Regions from separate parts of the Paenibacillus sp. J14 genome, predicted to be linked through region 2. Evidence: riboswitches for the same ligand, from Rfam matches in the RefSeq annotation. Region 2 holds a riboswitch; the other holds the start of a gene.
What was found. A riboswitch is a leader RNA that binds a small molecule or an ion and turns the genes downstream of it on or off. The one in region 2 is predicted to bind cyclic di-GMP.
Positions count from the first base shown of each region.

Region 1: another riboswitch for cyclic di-GMP. It lies ahead of M891_RS0104385 (CheR family methyltransferase); the one in region 2 lies ahead of M891_RS25280 (glycosyl hydrolase family 28-related protein).

Region 1 is NZ_JADQ01000009.1:2,236-13,585, forward strand. Features, by position in the region: gene M891_RS0104375 (chemotaxis protein CheA) at 1-573, opposite strand, end outside; gene M891_RS0104380 (protein-glutamate methylesterase/protein-glutamine glutaminase) at 726-1,763, opposite strand; gene M891_RS0104385 (CheR family methyltransferase) at 1,783-2,595, opposite strand; cyclic di-GMP riboswitch class I at 2,747-2,836, opposite strand; gene M891_RS0104395 (RCC1 domain-containing protein) at 3,305-4,198, opposite strand; gene M891_RS0104400 (SDR family NAD(P)-dependent oxidoreductase) at 4,370-5,167, shown strand; gene M891_RS0104405 (SDR family NAD(P)-dependent oxidoreductase) at 5,164-5,940, shown strand; gene M891_RS0104410 (mandelate racemase/muconate lactonizing enzyme family protein) at 5,989-7,377, shown strand; gene M891_RS0104415 (mannonate dehydratase) at 7,464-8,447, opposite strand; gene M891_RS0104420 (ABC transporter substrate-binding protein) at 8,473-9,807, opposite strand; gene M891_RS0104425 (carbohydrate ABC transporter permease) at 9,873-10,700, opposite strand; gene M891_RS0104430 (carbohydrate ABC transporter permease) at 10,697-11,350, opposite strand, start outside.
Region 2 is NZ_JADQ01000016.1:55,602-66,951, reverse strand. Features, by position in the region: gene M891_RS0108325 (family 43 glycosylhydrolase) at 1-1,872, shown strand, start outside; gene M891_RS0108320 (glycoside hydrolase family 2) at 1,895-3,658, shown strand; gene M891_RS0108315 (GNAT family N-acetyltransferase) at 3,812-4,495, opposite strand; gene M891_RS23555 (NAD-dependent epimerase/dehydratase family protein) at 4,707-6,122, opposite strand; gene M891_RS0108305 (glycosyltransferase family 4 protein) at 6,530-7,657, shown strand; cyclic di-GMP riboswitch class I at 7,777-7,864, shown strand; cyclic di-GMP riboswitch class I at 7,974-8,061, shown strand; gene M891_RS25280 (glycosyl hydrolase family 28-related protein) at 8,140-9,537, shown strand; gene M891_RS0108295 (YveK family protein) at 9,872-10,417, shown strand; gene M891_RS0108290 (Gfo/Idh/MocA family protein) at 10,417-11,350, shown strand, end outside.

The DNA of each region.
Region 1 (11,350 bases), on a different contig from region 2:
ATGCCAGTAATCCTCGAGCTGATCCTTGAGTTGATGAACGATTTGATACGCTCTGATGTTCTCCATCTCGCAATCCTCAGTGAAGAGGATCTGAGCTTTAAAATTGTTCGATGATCGAACTATCTCAGCCTGAGAAGCCCTTTCATCTGCTTTGGTAATAGAACGTTGTTGTTCAAGAGAGCCTAATAGCCCTTTAACTCTCTGCGTGATTGCCGTAAAATCTCCATCGGCGTGCTCGCCATGTTTGATTTTATGGAGCTCAATTTTCGTAAAGTCAACGCCCTCCAGCATCAAATCGGACAACTCAGACCAATCTTCCAATTTGAGATGGTATTGACGTAAATAAGAAAAAAGATCTTCCAATGCATGCGATAAGGTCGCTATGTTATGAAATTGCATCATCGAGGAAGAGCCCTTAATCGTATGCATGATGCGAAAAATCTCGTTAATCATCTCTTCTGAGAAGAAATTCGCATTCTCACAAGTCAGAATGATTTCTTCCAGCTGTTCGACCAGCTGAGAGGTTTCGGTAATGTATGCCTCAAATATGGGGTCGCCTTGCTGATATCCCATCATTTCCCTCCCTATTCTTCCTTTGGATGTCGTACCCTTTACTGGTTTAATAAATTAAAGGAAAAAGCTTTTGCGTCACTGGTTTTCAGTTGTTTAACCCAACCTAATTAGTGTGACCGGCATTCAATGAATGCCCTACAATAAAGACGGTTTTACAGCATCGTACTTAAAACATGAGAAATGTTAGACAGCGAGGTTTGTTTCTCTACTGCTCCCAGATCATAGGCCACTTTCGGCATCCCATATACAACAGAGGATTGCTCATCTTGTCCAATAGTTCGGGCGCCTTTGCGTTTCATAGCCAGCAATCCTTTGGCTCCGTCATAACCCATACCGGTCAAGATAATTCCGATCGATTGATTCCCCGCCTCTTTCGCCACGGATTCAAACAACACATCAATCGAGGGACAATGGCGATTGACTTTATCGCCTGCAAAACATTCGACCACGAAATGATCTCCGGAACGCTTCACTCGCATATGTTTATCTCCCGGTGCAATCAGCACTTTGCCCCGCTCAATCGTATCGCCTGTTTGGGCTTCCTTCACACGAATCGATAAGCTCTGATTCAGCCGTTCGGCGAACATTCTCGAGAACATGGGAGGGATATGCTGAACAATAACGATACCTGGCATATCCTTGGGCAACGACTTTAACACGGTATAAATCGCCTCTGTACCGCCGGTAGAAGCCCCGATGGCAATCACTTCCTTGGTTGTAGCAGGTTTCGCAGTAACCAGCTTCGTTGGCGGATCGGCAGGAGAAGCGGCCAGTTTCTTCGGTTGATGGACAATTTTTGCTTTCGAGCCAATCTTGATTTTCTCGATCAGTTCTTCGATAAACTTCTCCACATGCGATAACTTGTTATCCGGCTTCGAGATAAAATCAATCGCACCGGCGTTTAAGGCGTCAAACACGGACGAACTGATCGCGCTGACCACGATAACGGGAATCGAATACTGAGGCAGCAAGCGCCGAAGAAATTCAATCCCGTTCATTTTCGGCATTTGCACGTCGCAGACCATGAGATTCGGATGATATTTTAATATCTTGTCCCTTGCTTCGAATGGATCCGCAGCTGTAGCTACAACTTCAATGTCAGGGTCCGTCGTAATCCCGCGGGCAATCATTTCGCGAAACACCATGGAATCATCTACGACCAGAACTTTAATCTTATTTCTGACCTGCATCCAGGCAACTCTCCAATCGTTACTCTTTGCGATAAACCGCAGGCATCACGTACTTAAATTTGGTGTGATCCCGTTGGATCGTTTCGGAATGACCAATAAATAAATACCCTCCGGGGACTAGACTGTCGTAAAATTTGTGAATCAGTTGCATGCGCGTACTTGCGTCAAAATAGATCATCACATTCCGGCAAAAGATCACATGAAACTTCTTTTTGAAGGGGAACGGATCCATGAGATTAAATCGCCGAAAAACCACTTCGTTTTTGATTTTGGGCTTCACTTTATATTGGTTCATCCCATGCGGATGAAAATAATCATGTTTCCAACGCTCCGGCAACAGCGCAACCTCTTCACGGCTGTAAATCCCTTTCTTAGCTTCAATCAGCACCTTTTCCGATATATCGGTCGCCAACAGCTTTGTATCCCATCCGAGCCGAGCATTTCCAAAAAATTCATTGATTAGGATGGCTAAAGTATAGGCTTCCTCCCCTGTGGAACAACCGGCGCTCCACACCCTCAAATCTCGATCTTTGATTTTGGGGACTTGTTCGGGGAGAACTTTGGCGCGAAACAAATCAAAATGATCTGATTCTCTCATAAAGTATGTATGATTGGTTGTCATCTGATTGATAAACGTTCTTGCGGCTTCGCCGCTCTGATCGGTAGCAATATAGTTCAAGTAGTCCGAGAAATTTTCCATGTTCAGCGAATTCAAGACGTTCCACAATCGGCCCATTACCAACGTTCTCTTCTCGTCGCTCAAATGAATCCCAAAATTTGTTTTGATATAACCGGCTAATTTGATAAATTCCTTATCTGAAATTTCAATCATCACTTCACCTCCCCTATACGAAGAGAGAGCCATAAGACTCTCCCGTTTGAGAATTACACCTTCGTTGCCGAATTCATGTTATCCGTTAAAAGAAAAACCCTTCTAGTTGTCTGGAAGGGCATCGTCAATGCATGAATTCAGCAATTCAGTCATTGGCAACCTGGCAATCATAGCTCTATTTCAGAACTTTAGACCCATGGCTTTGCGTCATTACTTTTCAGTAATTTTGCCCAGAAAATTATGAAGGTGGTTTATGCGAAAAAGATCAGAATATGTCGAATTCGACAGTGATTTTCGACATATTTCGATTTGTTATGTAAGATTATAGCAGTGGTCTTGAAAAAAACAATGAACAAAACGAAAATTTTCAGGTTTAAAATGTAAGATAGGCGTATAGTCCTATTTTTAAATTAATTTTAGACAAATTTCAGAACTTTGAGAGTTTTCCTAACATCACCCGAACCCAAAAAAGCCCTGCCTCCCTCTCACATTTTTTAGTGAAAGTGGAAGCAAGGCTTATGGGAGGAAGTTCATCCTCAAGGACCCTGAGATTGCGATTTCAGCTGTCGCTGCTGTTATCGCAAATGCTGCTTTTAAACGCATGCTTTTTGCCAGTTTCATAGAGTTCGAACCTCCTATGTGTTTTGAGTTTCTGTACTCTATGATAAGGGCCAATATTAATGAGATATGCTGATAGTGTTAAATAGGGTTAAAGTAACAAATTTATCCCTCTCCACTTGCTAACCTCACATTGACCGTACTCATTATGGCCAGTCGCCACAACCGAGCCATCCGCCTTTAGACCAAGTGTATGCGCACATCCTGCGGCAATGGCAACAATTTCACGCCAGTTGCTGACCTCGCATTGACCATATTGATTCGAGCCCGCTGCCACTACGGTGCCGTCCGATTTCAATCCAACCGTATGATAGCTGCCGGCAGCAACTGCCATAATTCCTCGCCAATCCCCTACCTCGCATTGGTGATGCTTGTTCGCCCCTGTGGCTACGACCGTGCCATCCGATCGAAGACCTGCGGTGTGGAGATAACCGGCCGCCACGGACTTGATATTATGCCACTGGCTCACATGACATTGGCCGTAGCGATTGTTACCGGCCATGATCACGGTTCCGTCGGCGCTCAGACCAGCGGTATGCCAATCCCCTGCTGCGATCGCCACGATATCCCGCCAACTGCTGACTTCGCATTGGCCTTCCGCATTCCGCCCTACGGCCACCACTGTACCATCGCCTCTTAACCCAAGCGTTCTGCGCCACCCCGCCGCAATGCTTACGACTCCGCTCCATTCGCTCACTTCGCATTGCTGATGCCCATTCCATCCCGTGGCAACCACCGTACCGTCCGACCGAAGCCCCACGGTATGCGACTTTCCTGTGTTCGTTGCCATATGAACATTACCTGCCGCCACCGCCACGATCCCCCGCCAATCGCTGACATCACACTGGCCATTTCGGACATCTCCTACAGCCATCACTGTACCGTCCGACCGAAGTCCAACGGAATGCCGCGGGCCAGCCGCTAAAGGGATATTCATCTGCTGTACGCCTTGGAACGCCGATATTTTCGGAGAAATTGGCTCCATAGTTATCCCCCTTGCCAAGAAATTAAGCTATCCCCATCTTACGAAAGGCTTCCTAAAAAAATCAAACAAAATCATAAGTTTCACGTCTCGAACCCGGAACGGTCGAAACTTATGATGAGAGTGTGTCATAGCTAGCCGCCCTGACTTGGGCGTGCTATTCGGAGGTGATGTATGAAGCGATCACCGCAAGTCGTTTGGATTACAGACGCCGACCAGCCGACGGGCAAAGCATTGATCCGTCGCTGGGCTAAGGATGGCGCCCATCTCCTGCTAAGTAGTCCGTCCAATGGCATAGAGATTGCAGCTGAAATCAACTTGGCTAAAGCTTCCGGCTCCAAAGTGCTCGTAAGCAATGTCGATTTAAACTCCGGCACCAACGCAAACGAGCTTGTGCTGCAAGCAGAACGGGAGCTTGGTGCCCTGCAGGTGCTGATCCATAATCATGACCTGTTCGTACCTTTTTCCGTTGAAGCCGGCTCTGAAGCATTGTTCCGCGAGGTGATCCACACCAACGCAAAATCGGCCTTTCTTTGCACGCAAGCTGCCGGGAAAGTGATGGCTGCACGGGAGTCTGGCTGCATCATCTTTATTTCCTCCATCCATGCTGAGAAACCTAACGGCTCCTCCTTCGCCTACAGTGCCTCCAAAAGCGCCATAAAGCTGCTTGCTAAAGAAGCGGCCCTTGAGCTTGGGCGACACAGCATCCGTGTGAATACCATTGAAGCTGGCCCCATCCCAGGCGATAATGAGCGATTCCGCAGTTCGCTGACCACGCTCTATCGCAGCTACGAAACCAAGGTGCCGAGCGCCCGGCTGGGGACAGTGGACGATATCGCAAATGTTGCCTGCTTCCTGGCGTCAGACGATGCGAGTTACTTGAACGGCGCGGATTTGCGGTTGGACGGAGGTTTCCTGCTTCATTATATGGATCACAAAATGAGACAACCAAGGAGCAGTGATTCGCCATGAGTTTAACAGGCAAAGTCGTTCTCGTCACCGGATCCGGAACTGGCATCGGTCAGGGAATTGCCGTGGAAATGGCCAAGAGAGGCGCTGTCACCGCCCTTCACTATAACCGGAGTGAAGCTGGCGTACTGGAGACCAAGCGGAGAATAGACGAATCGGGGGGCCATTGCTTGATTGTCCAGGCGGACATTTCGAAGCAGAGGGAAATTAACGCGATGATACACAAGATCGAAAGCCAGGCTGGCCCAGTTGATGTTCTAGTCAACAATGCTGCTGTACAGTTGAATTACGATCTATTCAAGCACAATGGTGAGACATTTGATCTCCTGTTCGATACGAATGTGAAAGGCTACTGGCAATGCATCCAGGCTGTAATTCCCGGGATGAAACGAAAAGGAACCGGACGAATTATCCTCATCTCGTCGGTGCACGCCAAACGCCCCACCGATTTTGACCCGGTGTATGCCATGACCAAAGGTGCGATCCGCATGCTGGGGCGGGAAAGTGCCATTGAGCTGGCGCCCTTTGGCATTACGGTGAACACGATTGAGCCGGGAGCCGTTGATGTGGGCAAATACACCCGCATCTCACCGGACGATCCGGATGCAGAGAAGAAACGGGAAGCACGGCGTAAGCAGCAACAGGAGAAGTTTCCGTTGGGGCGCGTTGGTCTCCCCATTGACGTGGCTCACCTCGCCTGCTTCATCGCGTCAGACGAAAGTGAATTCATGACGGGTTCTGCTATTCGACTCGATGGCGGGAGCATGCTCTTGTAACCCGCATAGCTGCTGGCTGCAGCCAATCCTTCCATAAGGAGTGATTTCATGGTAAATAAAGAAACGTACGAAGAAACGCTGGCCCATGTCCGTACCTCCTCCAGCCCTTCGGAGCTTCGCATTACCGATATCCGCTTTACCGATATCGTCGGCGGACCGTTCCACAGCAGCCTGATCAAGGTCTACACGAACCAAGGGCTGGTCGGCTTCGGGGAAGTCCGCGACGGCGCGGATAAGGTATATGCCCTCATGTTGAAAAGCCGGCTTCTCGGGGAGAACCCGTGCAACATCGACAAGCTATTCCGCCGGATTAAGCAGTTCGGGGGGCACGCCCGTCAAGGCGGCGGCGTCAGCGGACTTGAGATCGCACTTTGGGATCTGGCCGGCAAAGCGTACGGAGTGCCGATCTATCAAATGCTGGGCGGCAAGTTCCGCGACCGAGTCCGCATGTATTGCGACACGGACGTTGTGGGCAAAGACACCGGCAAAGCAATGGGAGAGGCGCTGAAGAAACGGATGGAGGCCGGCTTCACCTTCCTGAAGATGGACCTTGGCATCGGACAGCTCATCAACGAACCGGGCACCCTTAGCGCACCGCTTGGCTTCCTGGAGGACATGCGGGAAATCTCAAAGCGCCGGTACGCCCGAGACAAAGGTGATCTTACCGAGCAAGAGCTTCGTGAAATCAAAAACCGCCATTACGACATTTTCAATATCCCTCATCCTTTCACCGGCATTCATATTACCGAAAAAGGACTCGACATGCTCGAGCAATACGTCGCTGAAGTTCGATCTGTGATCGGCAATCATGTACCGCTGGCCATCGATCACTTTGGTCATATCGGCCTGGAAGATTGCATCAAACTGGGCCGGCGCATCGACAAGTTCAACCTTGCCTGGATGGAGGATATGATTCCGTGGCAGTATACGGACCAATACGCCCGCCTGTCCCGCGCCGTGACGACGCCGATCTGTACGGGCGAAGACATTTACTTGAAGGAAAACTTCAAGCCGCTGCTTGAAGCCGGCGGCGTCTCCGTCATCCACCCAGACGTGCTGACAGCTGGAGGCATCCTCGAGACGAAGAAAATCGGAGACATGGCGCAGGATTACGGCGTGGCCATGGCGATCCATATGGCCGAAAGCCCCATCGCCTGCCTAGCAGCAGCTCACGTCGCCGTCGCCACCGAGAACTTCCTTGCGCTTGAATACCATTCCTGTGACGTCGATTGGTGGGACGACATCGTGATCGGCAGCCGCCTTCCGGAAAGAATCGTCCAGAACGGCTTCATCACGCTGACGGACGCCCCCGGACTTGGGATCGATGATCTCAATGACGAAGTGCTGGCAGCTCACCTTCACCCGGAAATCGGCGGTCTCTGGGAATCTACAGACCAATGGAATTATCATTATTCTAACGATCGGCAGTGGAGTTAACGCTCTGCTGCTTTTTTTATGTGTTTGTAAAAAAAGGATCGTCCTGACGGCATTGCCGGTCAAGACGATCCTTCTCTCGAATATCCTTATCGGGCAGCGGAACCTGGGGTCATCTTGGCCGCCGCCTCCATTAAGCCGGTAATATAACCGACGCCAAACAGACGGCCAAGCAGCTCATACCCCGGGTTTTCGTTGCTCTCACCTTCCATCGTTGGCACGTGATCCGGTCTCGCCGGACCGTCAAAGCCTAGCTCGTAATACGTCTTCATCGCTTCGAGCATATCCGTCTGACCATCGTCATGGAACGTTTCCTCGAACTTCTCGGGCGTGCCCTTCACGTCGCGGAAGTGAACAAAGAACAGCTTCTGCTGATTGGCAAAATGCCGAATCACCGCTGGAATGTCTTCGCCGGCCGTTGCCAGCGTCCCTTGGCACAGCGTGATGCCGCTGTACGCGCTGGGCACCAGATCGATCGCCCGCTGCAACGCCGCCGCGCTCGTCAAGATCCGGGATACGCCGCGAATTGGCGAAATCGGCGGATCGTCCGGATGAAGCGCCAGCTTCACCCGGGCGGATTCTGCGACCGGAACGATTTTTTCCAGAAAATAATGCAGGTTCTCCCACAGCTGCTTCTCCGTCACGATTCCAGCTTCCGTTAATGGCGCATTCGCCATCAAGCTGTGATCGTAGCTGGAGACAAGCGCACCCCCTCGCGTTCGGGTCGTCGTGGATGTGCGGAACCAGTTAAATTGCGCCATAAAGTTATAGCAAAGTACGGGAATGCCCGCAGCCCCCATATTCACAATAAGTTGCTGAAAAATCTCGATCTCCTCGTCACGGCCGGGCGTCCCGAGCTTGATCTTGTTGCTGGGCGGCATCGATTCAATTACGGACAACGTCAGCCCAAAGTCGGCAAAACGCTGCTTCATCCGGATCAGCGGCATTAAATCCCATGGCTTCTCCGTCTTCTCGTCCCACGGCAGCCCGCTGACCGCATAATTGACGTTCATCTGCTTCGACAAATGCCACAGTTGATCGGGCTGAGTTGAAAGAAATTCCGCAAGCTGCATTTGATGATTCCCCGCTTTCTATCGCTTATTTCCCCGCCTTGGCCGCCAGTTCTTTGCCAAGCTTGTCGATCTTGTTATAGGCCTCTTCAATCGATTGCTGGCCGAATGTCACCGCATCCATCTCCTTCTTATAGGTATCCACCCATTCCGAGAAACCAGGAGCTGGAGAATAAAAAGGCAACGCCTGATCTACAGATAAATCGTAAATTTCCTTCCCAAGCTTATCCTTGGTTTCCAGATTCGGTTCCAGCTTCTTGTAAATATCCGGATTGATTGGAATGCCGCGGGTCAAGCCAAGCACATCTCCTGCCGCTTCATCGGTGATAAACCATTTCACGAATTTTTTCGCTTCTTCCTTGTTCTTTGAATTGGTGCTGACGCTCAGGAAAATCGTGGACTGCGCCCAGCCCCCGCCTGCAGGACCAACCGGCATGTTCACTACGCCTACCTTGCCCGGCATGAGCAGTTCCAGCGCACTGACGGAACCGGTGGTTGCCCCTCTCGTCATGACCACTCCGCTGGCCATCGGGTCTGCCTGCGGATCGTTTTCAAGGAAGGCGGCGGACTGCTCTGCTGGAGGAACGATGTTGTCCTTACGGAACTGCTCATAGGTTTGATAGAACTTCATGAACAGGTCCTTGTCGAGCGTAAACGTCTTTCCTCCATCAGACATAATCGGCGGTTTCCCCATCGCCGTCTGATAATAGTTATAGAAGTCCCAAGTGGTGGTATCGCCGATCGGGTATTTACCCTCCGGCAGCTTGGCGCGGGCGTCCCTTGCCCATTGGAAAAACTCGTCGTACGTCCAGTCCTTATGCGGCAGCGGAATGCCATACTGCTCCAGCTCGACCTTGTTGAAGGCTGTTCCCTGGGCGTTCTGGCTCAGCGGAATGCCGTACAGCTTCCCGTCGATTTTTAGATTCTCGATCACATTAGGATCCACAATGCCAGTTAGGTCAATGTCGGACAAATCCTCGAGCTGTCCCCGGCTGACGTATTCCTGAATATATGCCGCATCCATCTGAAGGACGTCCGTCATCGTCTTGGAGGCGGCTAACGTCGGCAACTTCTGCCAATACGCGTCCCAAGCCATAAACTCTGGTTTGAATTTCACGCCGGGATTTTGCTGCGAATACAAGTCCAGCGCTTTTTGCGTTGCTTCATGTCGCGCGTCCGTTCCCCACCACATGATGCTAAGCGTCTTCTCTCCGCTGTTTCCTCCTGTTCCACCACTCCCGCCGCCGTTTCCGCCAGAATTCCCGCCGGCACGGCTTCCGCCTCCACCGCCGCCGCAAGCCGTCAAGGCCAGCAGCAGCGCCAGCGAGAGTGCGGCGAAGCTCATCCATTTTGCTTTTCTCATCATCGATATCCCCTTTCTTCTTCTCCCGATTTCTATGCGTTAGACCCTTGAAATGAAAAACGAAATCAGCCTTTCAATCCAGTCGTAGCAATCCCCTCCACGAAGTGCTTCTGCGCAAACAGGAAGATCAGTACAGACGGGATGACGGACAACAATGACATCGCCAGCAGCTGCCCCCACTGGATCTCGAACTGGTCAATGAATCCACGGAGCGCCAGCCCCACCGTAAATTTATCCACAGAGCTGAGGTACAGCACCTGCGAGAAGAAATCATCCCAGCTCCAGATGAAGGTGAAAATTGCAACCGTCACAAGCGCTGGCTTAATCAGCGGAAAGATAATCCAACTAAAAATGCCGTAGACGGACGCACCATCAATCTTCGCCGCCATGTCCAAATCCCGGGGAATGCCGCGAATAAACTGAACCAGAAGGAAGATGAAGAACGCGCCTCCCCCGAAGAAATGCGGCAGCACCAGCGGCACATAACTGTCCACAAAGCCAAAGGTGTTAAACAGAATGTACTGCGGAACGACCGTAACCTGGCCGGGCAGCATCATCGTCAGCAGGAGCACCGAGAACCAGAAGCCCCGCAGCTTGAAATCCAATCTGCCGAAGCCGTAAGCGACGATGGCGGCGGTCAGCACACCGCCAAACACGTTCCCCACCTCCATTAACAGCGTATTGCCAAAGAAATGCGCAAACGTGTAATCGTTGGAGTAGTGCCAGCCATGGATATAGTTCTCCCACATCGGCGTCTTGGGCCACAGCGTCGGCAAACTCAACTCCTCCGTCTTCTTCAGCGAAGCGCCAATCCACCAAATCACCGGATACAGCATGAGGAGCGAAAATAACGTAAGGAGCAGATGACTCGTTAACTTGGAGCCCAGCTTCATTTTGAGCCCCCTCCTTCCGATTCGTAGAACACCCAGTAGCGGGAGACGGCAAAGTTAATCGCGGTTAAAATCCCTATGATCGCCAGCAAAATCCAGGCCAGCGCCGACGCATATCCCATCTGATAGTGCTTGAACGCTTTCTCATACAAGAATAAGGCGTACACATAAGTGGAATTGACCGGTCCGCCTTTGGTAATGATGAAAGCGGAGGTGAAGGTTTGGAAGGAGCCGATGACGCCGAGGATTAAGTTAAAGAACATGACAGGAGACAGCATCGGAATGGTGATGCTGATAAATCGGCGGAACTTGTTCGCGCCGTCCACCGCCGCGGATTCGTAAAGTTCCTGCGGAATCTGCTTCAGTCCAGCCAGGAAGATGACCATCGTGGAGCCGAACTGCCACGTATTTAGCAAAATGAGTGTCCCCAGGGAGGTATCCGGGTTCGTGATCCAGCCCACACCTTGGATGCCAAACCAGGCTAGTACCTGATTGATGTAGCCGTCCAAGCCGAACATGTTGCGCCATAATGCCGCAACCGCGATGCTTCCGCCGATCAGTGAAGGGAAGTAAATCGCTGTCCGGTACAGGTTCATCCCCCTTAGCTTCTGATTAAGTGCCATCGCGACAAGCAGCGAGAACAACAGCTTCAG
Region 2 (11,350 bases):
ACCAACGCTTATCTTGGCCATTGGACGGAAGGCTCGACCATTATCAAGCGAAACGGCACTTATTATATGACCTACACCGGAAACCATGTGTTCAGCAAAGGGTATCGAATTAACTATGCCGTAGCCCACGACGACCCCACAGGAGATTATCAGGTGCCGGAAAATAACCCGTTAGTCATTCATACTTCCGGCTCTTTCGTGGGTCTAGGTCACAGCTCGAGCTTTGTGGGGCCGGATTTGGATTCCTACTATATGGTGTATCACAATTTGGTTGGCGCTTCCGCGGAAGGTCCGCCGGTGCGGCAGATGGATATCGATCGTATCGTGTTTAACGGTGACCGGATGGAAGTGCTGGGGCCGACGAATACCCCTCAGCCGGTGCCCAAGCAAGCGGATTTCCGAAGCCGGTTGGATCAGCCGGAGGCTCAGGCGGACTGGGAGGAGGAGACGCTGCCGGACGGGACCCGCCGATGGATAAGCCAAGCGGAAACGAACGCCGGATTTACCGCCGAATACAACCTGAGCTTGAAGCAGCTAGTGGAGGATAAAGAGGCTTATGTGGATGCAATTTTTGCCTATGTTGATTCGGACAATTACTGGTCTGCGCGCTTGAAGCCCGGAAGCGGTGAGTTGGCGGTGATGCAGGTCAGTCAGGGGCAAGCTCAGACGCTGAGCAATCTTCAATTGCCGGAGGAATTCGACTATACGAAACTTCATACCTTGCGTGTGGAAAATGACGGCAGCTCAGTGCGCGTTTACTTCGACCAGATGCAGAAGTTCAACCTGCCGCAGCAAGCTGCGATTCAGGGCCGGATCGGGTACGCAGCCTCCGGTGCTGATCCGGTGTATTCGTATACCGCGTTCTCCAACGATGTGAACGGGAGCAGTGACTTCGAAGTGTATAAACCTCTTCCGGGCAGCGTGGAAGCGGTCCATTACTTGAAGGACGCCGGCCGCGGTTTCCAGGTAAAATCGTCTGCTGCTGCTGAGGTGGAGTATCGGAAGACTGATGGGGTTTCCATTGGCATGGCGGAGGATCGCAGTTATTTTGTGAAGCTGGAGCAGGCAGGGGATTGGCTGACCTATAAGGTTAACGTGGCCCAGGCCGGAACCTATGGTGTAACGATGCGCCTGTTGACCTCGGAGGAAGCAGCCAAGATTGAAGTGAGCAGCGGGAACGTGAAGCAAACCTTTGACATTGCACCGGATGCCGATGCGGAGTGGAAGACGATCAAGCTGGGAGCGATGGAGCTTCCGAAGGGCTATCAACCGCTGACAATCAAGCTGCGCAAGGGACAAGTGGCTTTTAAAGATGTGACATTCTATGCCTCGGAGGAAGTATCGGAAGAAGGGACTAACCTGTTCGATTCGGTGGAAGCCGAGGATCTTTACGGCACGTTTGAAGCCATTGACGGCGGATTTAGAGGCAGCGGAGGGCCGGATGATCGCTTGTTCGTCGGCAATGCGGCTTGGGATGACTATGAGTTGTCCGTGCAAGTTGACGTTCCGGATGGGATGACCGGGGAAAGCCAGGTCTTCGTTCGTACGACGAACGAGTCTTATTTTCCGCATCAGGTGCAGGACTCGGCGATGGGCTATGCGATTAGCCTTTACGATGGACAGCTGCAGCTGTTGAAGCTCAATTACGGGGCGCTGGCGGTGAGCAGCGGACGCGTTCAGATGGAACCCGGGCAGACTTATATGTTGCGTGTAGTAATGGAGGGTTCCCGCATTCGAGTCTTCTGGGGGCAGGAGGAGGAACCCGTGATGGATTATACGGATTCCGATCCTTTCTTCCATGGAAGAGCAGGCCTGCGGAGTATTGGTTCGACATTTAGCTTTAGGGAGATGCAAGTGAGAGAGACGAGATAGATAGAGGAAAAGGAGTAAACCTATGACAACTCAAATGTATATCAAAGATTACCCCAGACCGCAATTTGTAAGGGAGCAATGGATCAATCTGAATGGAGAGTGGGACTTCCGCTTTGACGATGACAATGTCGGTGAGCGGGAGAACTGGTACGTGGATTTGCAGGCCGATCGCAAGATCCGGGTGCCGTTTACGTACGAAACCAAACTGAGCGGGATCGGGGAGGAGACGTTTCACCCTCAGGTATGGTATGAGAAGAAGTTAACGCTCCCAGCCGAGGCGGCGGGGAAGCGAGCGATCCTTCATTTTCAAGCCGTAGATTATCGGGCCAAGCTGTGGGTTAACGGCGTCTATGTTGGGCAGCATCAGGGCGGGTATGCCGCGTTCTCTTTTGACATCACGCCATATGTGACCTTTGGCAGCGAAAATGTGCTGTCGGTTAAGGTCGAGGACAGCGATAGCTGCACTCAGCCTCGCGGGAAACAGCGCTGGCAGAACGATAACTTCGAGTGCTTCTACGTCCAAACGACGGGGATTTGGCAGACGGTCTGGATGGAATTTGTGGACTCGGCACATGTGGATGCCGTGAAAATCACCCCTGACTTCGACCGCCGATCGGTCACCTTCGAATATCAGGTGGCAGGCGATTTGAAGGGCGACAGCCCGTTGGAGTTGGAAACTGTCATCTCTCTGAAAGGGCAAACGGTGAAGCGGATGCGACTTGCTATTGACCGGCCCTGGCTTCGGGCGGATGCGGATTTGCTGCATGAAGCGTCAGGGCCGTGGAAATTTAGCGAGTGGTCGCCGCAGCGTCCCAATCTGTATGATGTGGAGTTTATTCTGTACCGGGACGGTCAGGTCGTGGATCATGTCTATTCCTATTTCGGAGTGCGGAAGATCTCGATTGAAAACGGCAAGGTGCTGCTGAACAATTCACCGATTTATCAACGCTTGATTCTGGATCAGGGCTATTGGCCGGACTCGCACTTAACGCCGCCTTCCGAGGAAGCGATTCTGGAGGATATTGATAAAATCCTGGCGATGGGCTATAACGGCGTGCGCAAGCATATGAAGATCGAAGACGCCCGGTTCTTGTATTGGTGCGACGTCAAAGGGCTGCTCGTCTGGTCGGAGATGGCGGCGACGTTTGAGTTTAATGATGAAGCAGTTGAGGCGTTTACGAAAGAATGGGTGGAAATTGTTCGTCAGCAGTACAATCACCCAAGTATTATCACCTGGGTTCCGTTTAACGAGTCTTGGGGGATAGCGAATATTATGACCGACCGCAAGCAGCAGGAGTTTACCGAGGGGATTTATCACCTGACCAAAGCGATCGACCCTTATCGTCCCGTAATAACGAATGACGGGTGGGAGCATACGGTATCGGACATTCTGACCCTGCACGATTATGAGGAATCGGGAAGCCGCTTCCTGGAGCGTTACAAGGATATGGAGGCGGTCACCGGGAACAACATTTCGTTTAACAATTGGAAGTATGCACTCGCACAGGGGTACGCCTACCGCGGTCAACCCATTCTCGTAACGGAGTTCGGCGGGATCGCCTTCCAATCGGAGTCGGGTTGGGGCTACGGCAACCAGGTGAGCAGTGAAGAAGCGTTTCTCGAACGCTTTGAGAGCATCACGAATGCGATTAAATCGATTGATGCCATCTGCGGCTACTGCTATACGCAAATTACCGACGTGCAGCAGGAAGTGAACGGTTTGTTGACGGAGAGCCGTGAACCAAAGGTGCCGATGGAGACGATCCGACGGATTAATCTGGCCTAGTGCTTCGGTTCTTTTCTATCCAATGAAAAAACACCTCCAAGATGCTCTCCCGATCTTATGACAAGGAGCGCATGTTCTTGGAGGTGTTTTTGGGCTGTCTCATCTGAAACATCCGTCCGCAAAGGGAGCGGCCCCATTATTCGGGTCGGATGTCTAACGCTTCCCGCGAGATTGCTTGTAATTAAATTGAAGCCAATCTATTCCAGCGCGGGCAATATCCTTAAAGGAGGGGCGTCGAAGGACATAATATGGGACCAGATCGCCTCCCCAACTTGCTTTGGAGTTAGATACGGATTCAATATTTGCACCTGTGAAGTCAAATCCTTTGACACCGATGGAGGTCAGATCCTCAAATTCAAATAACTGCAGCATCTGAACCACACCGTTCTGCAGGTGTGCACTCTTGGTTCCAGCGATCCAACCGGTAGCCCATTCAGGATGGAACAGCAGCGAAATATTGGCGCTGACCGGTTCACCTTCCGGTGAATAGGAGATATAGCAGCGGAACGCCTCTTCCCCCATCAAATCTTGTGCCAGCTTCAGATCCTCCACGGAGAGCTGATGACTGAACCCTTGACGCTGTTCGGTTTCGATGAGGCATTGGTATGCGTGATCCATATTATTACTTTTTACAGTGTAATATCCTAAAGAAGAAGCCTTCTTGATTTTGTTGCGTATGGATTTGCTGGCCTCTTCAATCTGATAGGGCAATTCCACTTGGTATGTATATCGAACATCGCTCTTGAAGCCTCTCCAGGTAAATGGACGAACATCCTCAATATGCGGGGGGAGATGTAAAATAACTCTCCCTTTCAGCTCCAACAATCGATCAATCATGAGGTTGGCGACCTCATGCCATTGCTTATTCGATCGTGAAGCCTTGCTTGTGGCTGTTGGATAAAAGTAGGTCAAGTGGTAGGGGTTCTGTGGCGGGAGGTACGACCTCCCTTTTGCATCCATGAACAGCAGCATTTCACCGTATACCTCAGATTGGGGAAGCTGCAACCGATGATAATCACTTCGACAATTCCACCGCCGGCGGTTAAATTCAGCCCATTTGGACAGTGTTGTTTGCTCCATCATTCCGTTGCTTTGAATCTCCTTTCGTAGGATTGGTTCCGGAAATGACTTCCGCAACGACTCCTTGCCGGGCCAGCCTTTCAATAACAATGCCCGCATCGTTCAGAGAGACATTCGACAGCAGAATTTGTGGGGTGCCGGTCTCGCTTAAACCGATATAATCATTCTCCCTCAGGGTCCGATCAACCGCATGAAGCAGCTGTTCATTATCTCTGACCTCGCTCGTGATCGCGAGCAGAACGTAATCCGTATCGAATTTCATCTTGGCTTGAATTCTGGAGTGAATGACCGCCGTGAAAATTTCTGGCTTGAGCACAGGGGTCCCTTCCAGATACAGCTCGTTCTGACTTAGGTAGAGACTTCGAATGTTTCGGGACAGGGCCGAGCCAAGCAATTCATTTTGGATCTGCTCGTCGTTATACAAGGTGGAAGAATTCGTTGAGGTTTTCTTCTTTTTCGTCAAGCTTTGAGATTCCCGCATAAACCATTCGTAGGTTTGGATCAGTCCTTCCTTGAAGGAATACTTTGGCGTCCAGTTGATGGTGGAACGCAGCAACTCGTTATTCAGAACGGATCGGTAGATATCTCCAGGGCGGGAATTCACTCGAATGATACTAGGGAGTGAGGGATGAAGCTCGGAGAGGATCTCAATCAACGTATTGATCGAGTTCTCTGTACAGGTAGATAGATTCATCACTCCCGAATGCTCGGTGCCTGCAGCTAGAAAAATGGCCTCTGCGACGTCTTCCACATAAATAAAGTCTCGTGTCTGCTCTCCGGTTCCATAGATGACCAGCTCTTTCCCATCTCGCACCCGCTCCATAAAGATGGAGACGACGCCGCCTTCGCCGATCGTTCCTTGCCGAGGTCCATATACATTGGCGAAGCGGAAGCATAGCGTGCTTAGGTCGTAGAGCTCTTTCCATTTCTCACAGTAATATTCACCAAGAAGCTTATTAATTCCATAGGGTGATACCGGCTTGCAAAGATAGGATTCGGACAGTGGCATTTCTTGCGTAGTTCCGTATACAGCTGCAGATGACGCAAAAATAAATTTCCGGACTTGGTACTTGGCAGAAAGTTGAAGCATGTTCGTAAGGCCTAAAATGTTCGATTTCGTATCAGCATAGGGGTTCTCCACAGAAGTAACAATATCGACCTGGGCTGCAAGATGAATCACTGCGTCGATCTCGTGTTGCTCAAAGACCGCTTCGCAATTCGGACTCTCTACATCCAAAATATAGGAAGTATGAGGAAACTTAATATGATTTACATTGCCGGTTGAAATATTGTCTATAATGACAACCTGATGTCCTTCTCGAAGAAATCTCTCGGCAACAAAGGAACCGATAAAGCCGTAGCCTCCTGTGATTAAAACTTTCACAATTTCCACCCCATAGTTGACTCAATTGGTTACTTATCCATAAGTTAATCATAGCTTTTTCCAAATCTGGTGTAAACACGAAGTAGAACTTTTATACTATTTCCTTATGCCTATTACCATGCAAATGCAAGTCTTCTGAATTTTGTCTGATCTGATGTTGTGCCGGTCGGCTCCTAAAGTGTCGTGAGATGATGAGAGAAATGATGTGAGAGTCTATTCTATGCAGGCAGGAGTGGACCTTAAGTTGTCCTGAGAGAGAAAAAATGATTAGGTAGATTTGAGTATGGACTTGATAACTACTAATATATCAGAACCCTATGGGCTAGTCACCCTAAACTTATGATAGAACAGCGATTGAACTCCCCTATAAAGACTGATATATTTGGTACTATATTACTAGAAAGCGGATGGTATGGGTGCCCAAAAAGGTGTTATTTAGCGCTACGGTTGTGTCTCACATTAACGCATTTCATCTACCTTACTTGAAATGGTTCCGGGATCAGGGCTGGGAGGTTCATGTGGCTGCGAATGGTTCTGAGCCGGTTCCATGGGCGGACAAGCAGTTTGATATTCCCATCCAGCGTTCTCCCTATAGCAGGGATAACCTCAAGGCTCTACGGGAGCTAAAAAGAATTATCGACAGTCAGGGATACGAGATTATTCATTGTCATACCCCTATGGGCGGAGTGTTAACGAGACTGGCTGCCCGCCAAAGTCGAAGAAAAGGCACGAAAGTCGTCTATACTGCTCATGGTTTTCATTTTTACAAGGGGGCTTCTCGCATCAATTGGTTGATCTACTATCCGGTGGAGAAGTGGCTTTCTCGGTATACTGACGTTCTGGTAACGATGAATGATGAGGATTTCGAGCGGGCTAAGCGAGGGAAATTCAAACCGGGGCTCATCCATTTTGTGCATGGGGTCGGGATCAGCTTCGAGAGATTTAAACCGCCTACAGCGGAGCAAAAGCGGCAATTGCGAGAAGAGTATGGCGTCGGACAAGACCGTTTTGTTCTCATATATGCGGCGGAAATGATTCATCGCAAGAACCAGACGCTCCTGCTGGAGACGATCCAAAAATTGAAGGATGCCATTCCGAATGTGCAGCTGCTGCTTGCCGGCAAAGGGAAACTGGAGGCGTTCTACAAAAGTCTCGTTGCTGAGAAAGGGCTGGAACCTTATGTTACCTTTCTCGGACACCGGAAGGACATGGAGAACATTTACGCATTGGCGGATGTAGCAGTATCCTCGAGCCGGCAGGAGGGCTTGCCGGTCAATATTATGGAGGCGATCGCCAGCGGCCTTCCTGTGGTGGCAACTCGGGTAAGGGGAAACCGGGACCTCGTCGGGGAAGGCGTCCATGGATTTCTGGTCGAGCTCGGCGATGCCGATGCCTTTGCTGATCGGATTCTGCAGTTATATCACGATCCCTTGCTTCGGCAGGAGATAGCTGCAAGACGAGATCTACTTACGGGGACGTATGCGATTGAGAACGTGCTGGAGGAATTAACCTCTGTCTATAAAGACCGGATGTGAATCAGGTATCCAATGGAACATTTTGTCGTCTAGTAAAATATTAGTAGAGTGCTAGTTTACAGATTCATAGAGGATATGCTACTATAGAACCATAATCTAACATATTTTAAGCCTGCAATGTCGAATAAAGGCAAACCGCTCGAAAGGGTGGGACGCAAAGCTACAGGGGCTTCGTGATCGAGGATCACATGCCAGCCAGCTCCCTACATACAGGTTTCCGATGAGGAACCTTATAACTATAGTTATTTGGTTCTTTTTTTATTGACTCCAACCTCAGAAATTGACTCCACTCCAAACCTCAGAATTGAATACGAGAACATCGAAAAGGCAAACCGCATGAAAGTGCGGGACGCAAAGCTACAGGGGCTTCGTGGTCGCAGATCACATGCCAGCCAGTTCCCGAAAGTTTTCAGGATGAGATAGAAGGCTTCCTGAAACGGGGGCTTTCTATTTTTTATCCTATCGAATTTGAGGTGTCCTTTATGGCAGCAAATCAATCGATTAAGAAATTCGTGCTTATCACGTTGGTCGTTGCAGTCGGATTCCTGTTTAACTTCTCTATAAATCCGGTTGCTGCGAACGCTGAGCCAAAGGACGCCCAAATGATTAATGTGAAGGACCAAGGTGCCAAAGGCGATGGAGTGACTGACGATACGTCGGCAATTCAACGGGCTTTGGATCTCGCAGCAAGCAGCAAAGGAACGGTATATTTTCCTGAAGGCACTTACGTGGTGAATCCAGTGAATACGCTGATCGTCGAGAGCGGAACTACGCTTAAAGGCGAAGGCAAGAAGTCGGTCATTCAAGCAGATGCTCACAAATTTGGATGGGAAATGATCCATGCATCGGGTACTGGAATTGAAATCTCGGACTTGATGTTGGATGGTAATCATGCCGTAAATCGTGTTCTGGTTATCGGGGGAGGCAGCTCCTTCGTCAAAGTGAATCGGATCGCGGCAGCCAATGCGACGCACAGCAGTGACCCGGCTAGCGATTTTTATACGGGTGTCGTCTCGGGGATTGTCATTTATGGCGATACCAATCACATTGAAATCACAAATTCTGAAATTTATAATATCAAGGCTGTGAATCTGACAGCCGGCAGCTTGATCTCCAGAGGCATCTATATTACAACAACCTGGGGATCGGCAGAGAAGGTTGCATCGAACGTTCGAATCACGAACTCCAACATCCATCACATCGGTTCAGCCGACGATGGGGACGGGATTTTCTATGAAGACCCGAACCTGGATCGTGGGACGGGCCGGGACGTGGGCAGCTTGATTGCCAACAATACCTTCAGCTTCAACGCTAAACGTGCGATCAAGATTTACGCCCAAGGGATTACGGTCAGCGGCAATATCATCACGAACTCCTATCTCAATAACAACTATTACGAAGGTAAAGATAAAGGTCAGTTGGCTCCTGACATGTACGCTGGCATCAGCGTCTACGCTTCGAACAACAGCATTTCGGACAATCGCATTGAAGGGGTTGGCAGTTATTATGCTGCGATTGAAGTCAGCGCCGATGAGACCGTTAATCATGTGACCATCAAAGGGAACAAGATTAAAATGGGGCAGCAAAGTGTGATTGCGGGAACAACGGGCATTCGCTTAGGGAATACGAAGAACTTCACCATTTCGAGCAACACGATCGAGCATGCCGAGAAAGGAATCTGGACTTGGCAGAATGCGGAGAACGGAACGGTCGAGGGCAACAAGATTGAAACAACGAAGGGCGGAATCGACCTGACCACCTATCTTGCGAATTGCATCCAGAAGGATATCGTGGTTAAGGACAACATCGTTAAGGGACAAGCCTTCAACATCCAACTGGCAAAATCGAACGTCAATGTTAAGGTAGTATCGAACTTATAATTAAATCATCACTTGATAGAGTTTAACAGGTTTATGAAGAGACAATCGTCTTTTCGTAAACCTGTTTTTTGTTTGTCTCTCAAATGCGTCAAAAAAAACATTCTTCTCTTGATTGCAATTTGTGTTAATATAAGGTTATATTTAGGTGACTATTTTCCTAGTTTTAAATGCCTATCCTATTTTTTCATGACGGATTTTCTGGGACTTATTTTGGAGTGATATTCTGACATCGACTGAGGTGGAGCTATTGGAAAGTAGCGGTTTGTTTAAAATCTTAAGAAAACACATGATTGCTTTTATTGTTACGCTTCTAGTCTGTGAGGGAGGCGTTTTTTTGGTTAATACGCTGGCCAAACCTCAATATCAAGCGACTGCAAGCTTGGTAGCTACGATTGCTTCTACCGAGGCGGGGACTTACACCGAATTTTTGGCCAGTCAGATGTTAACTAAAACGTATGAGGATGCGATTGAGAGTCGATTTATTGCCAATGAAGCAAAAAATAAACTACAGACCAAGGAAACCGCATATGAATTATTAAAACGGATCAAAGTCAGGACAGACCCCGACACTCTAGTAATTATTATCAAAGCCACACATGACAATCCGCAGGATGCGGTGGCCATTGCCAATGCCTTCGCCGAAAGCTTTATTCAGAAATCGAAAGAGCTGGTGGAGAGTTCCAGTGTCATGATTTTGGACAAGTCAAATCTGGAAGAGGCTTCAATTCCCGTCAGCCCCCGGAAGATCTTGAACTATGCGATCGGCGGCTTTATCGGTCTATTTGCAGGGCTATGCGTCTCGATGCTGCTGGAGAAGCGCGGGGGCTCCAAACGCAGTCAGCAAAGGCGAACTCCGAGAGAAAAGGAGATGGAATTCTAATGATTCACTTTGCGATTATCGGATGCGGCCATATTGCGAACAAACATATCGAATCGATAAATAGCACGGATGGAGCGGTACTTACGGCGTTATGTGATAACAACCCTCAACGATTGCTTGAACTGGAAGAGAAGTGGAATGTCCCGGTTTATCTGAACATGGACGAGATGCTGCAACAATGCCCTCACATCGATGTCGTGTGCATCTGTACGCCAAGCGGATTACATACTTCTATGGCCATTGCCGCGGCCAAGGCCAAGAAGCATCTGATCATTGAGAAGCCCGTTACGTTAACATTGGAAGATGCTGACCGCATTGCAGCGGCAGCAGAAGAGAATGGGGTCCTGGTTACGGTGGTTCATCCTAACCGCTATCGGCCAGCCATTCGGCAATTAAAGCACGCGTTGGATCAAGGGATGTTCGGCAAGTTAAGTCATGTGAATGCAACGGTTCGCTGGAATCGGAGTCAAGCCTATTACGATCAGGCTCCATGGAGAGGGACGAAGGCCATGGATGGAGGCGTCTTGATGAATCAAGCGATCCATAGTTTGGACCTGTTGATCTGGCTTTTTGGCCCGGTGAAGGAAGTGAAATCGTTGGTGGATACCCGGTTCCGGAAGATTGAATCGGAGGATGTTGCGGTCGCCGTGCTTCGGTTTGAGAGCGGACATCTGGGGGTTGTCGAGGCATGTACGACGGTGTATGAGCAAAATTTGGAGGAGTCGATCGCTGTTTTTGGAGAGCATGGATATGCGGAAATCGGCGGCAGAACGGCCAATTGGATTAAGCAATGGAATTGCTCCTCGATGACCAAGGAAGAGACGGAGGTGCTGATTTCCGAGATTGAACGGGACCCCTTTGGCAAACCGGGACATCAATGCATCATTGAGGATATGGTGGAAGCCATCCGGGATCACCGCCCGCCAGCCATCA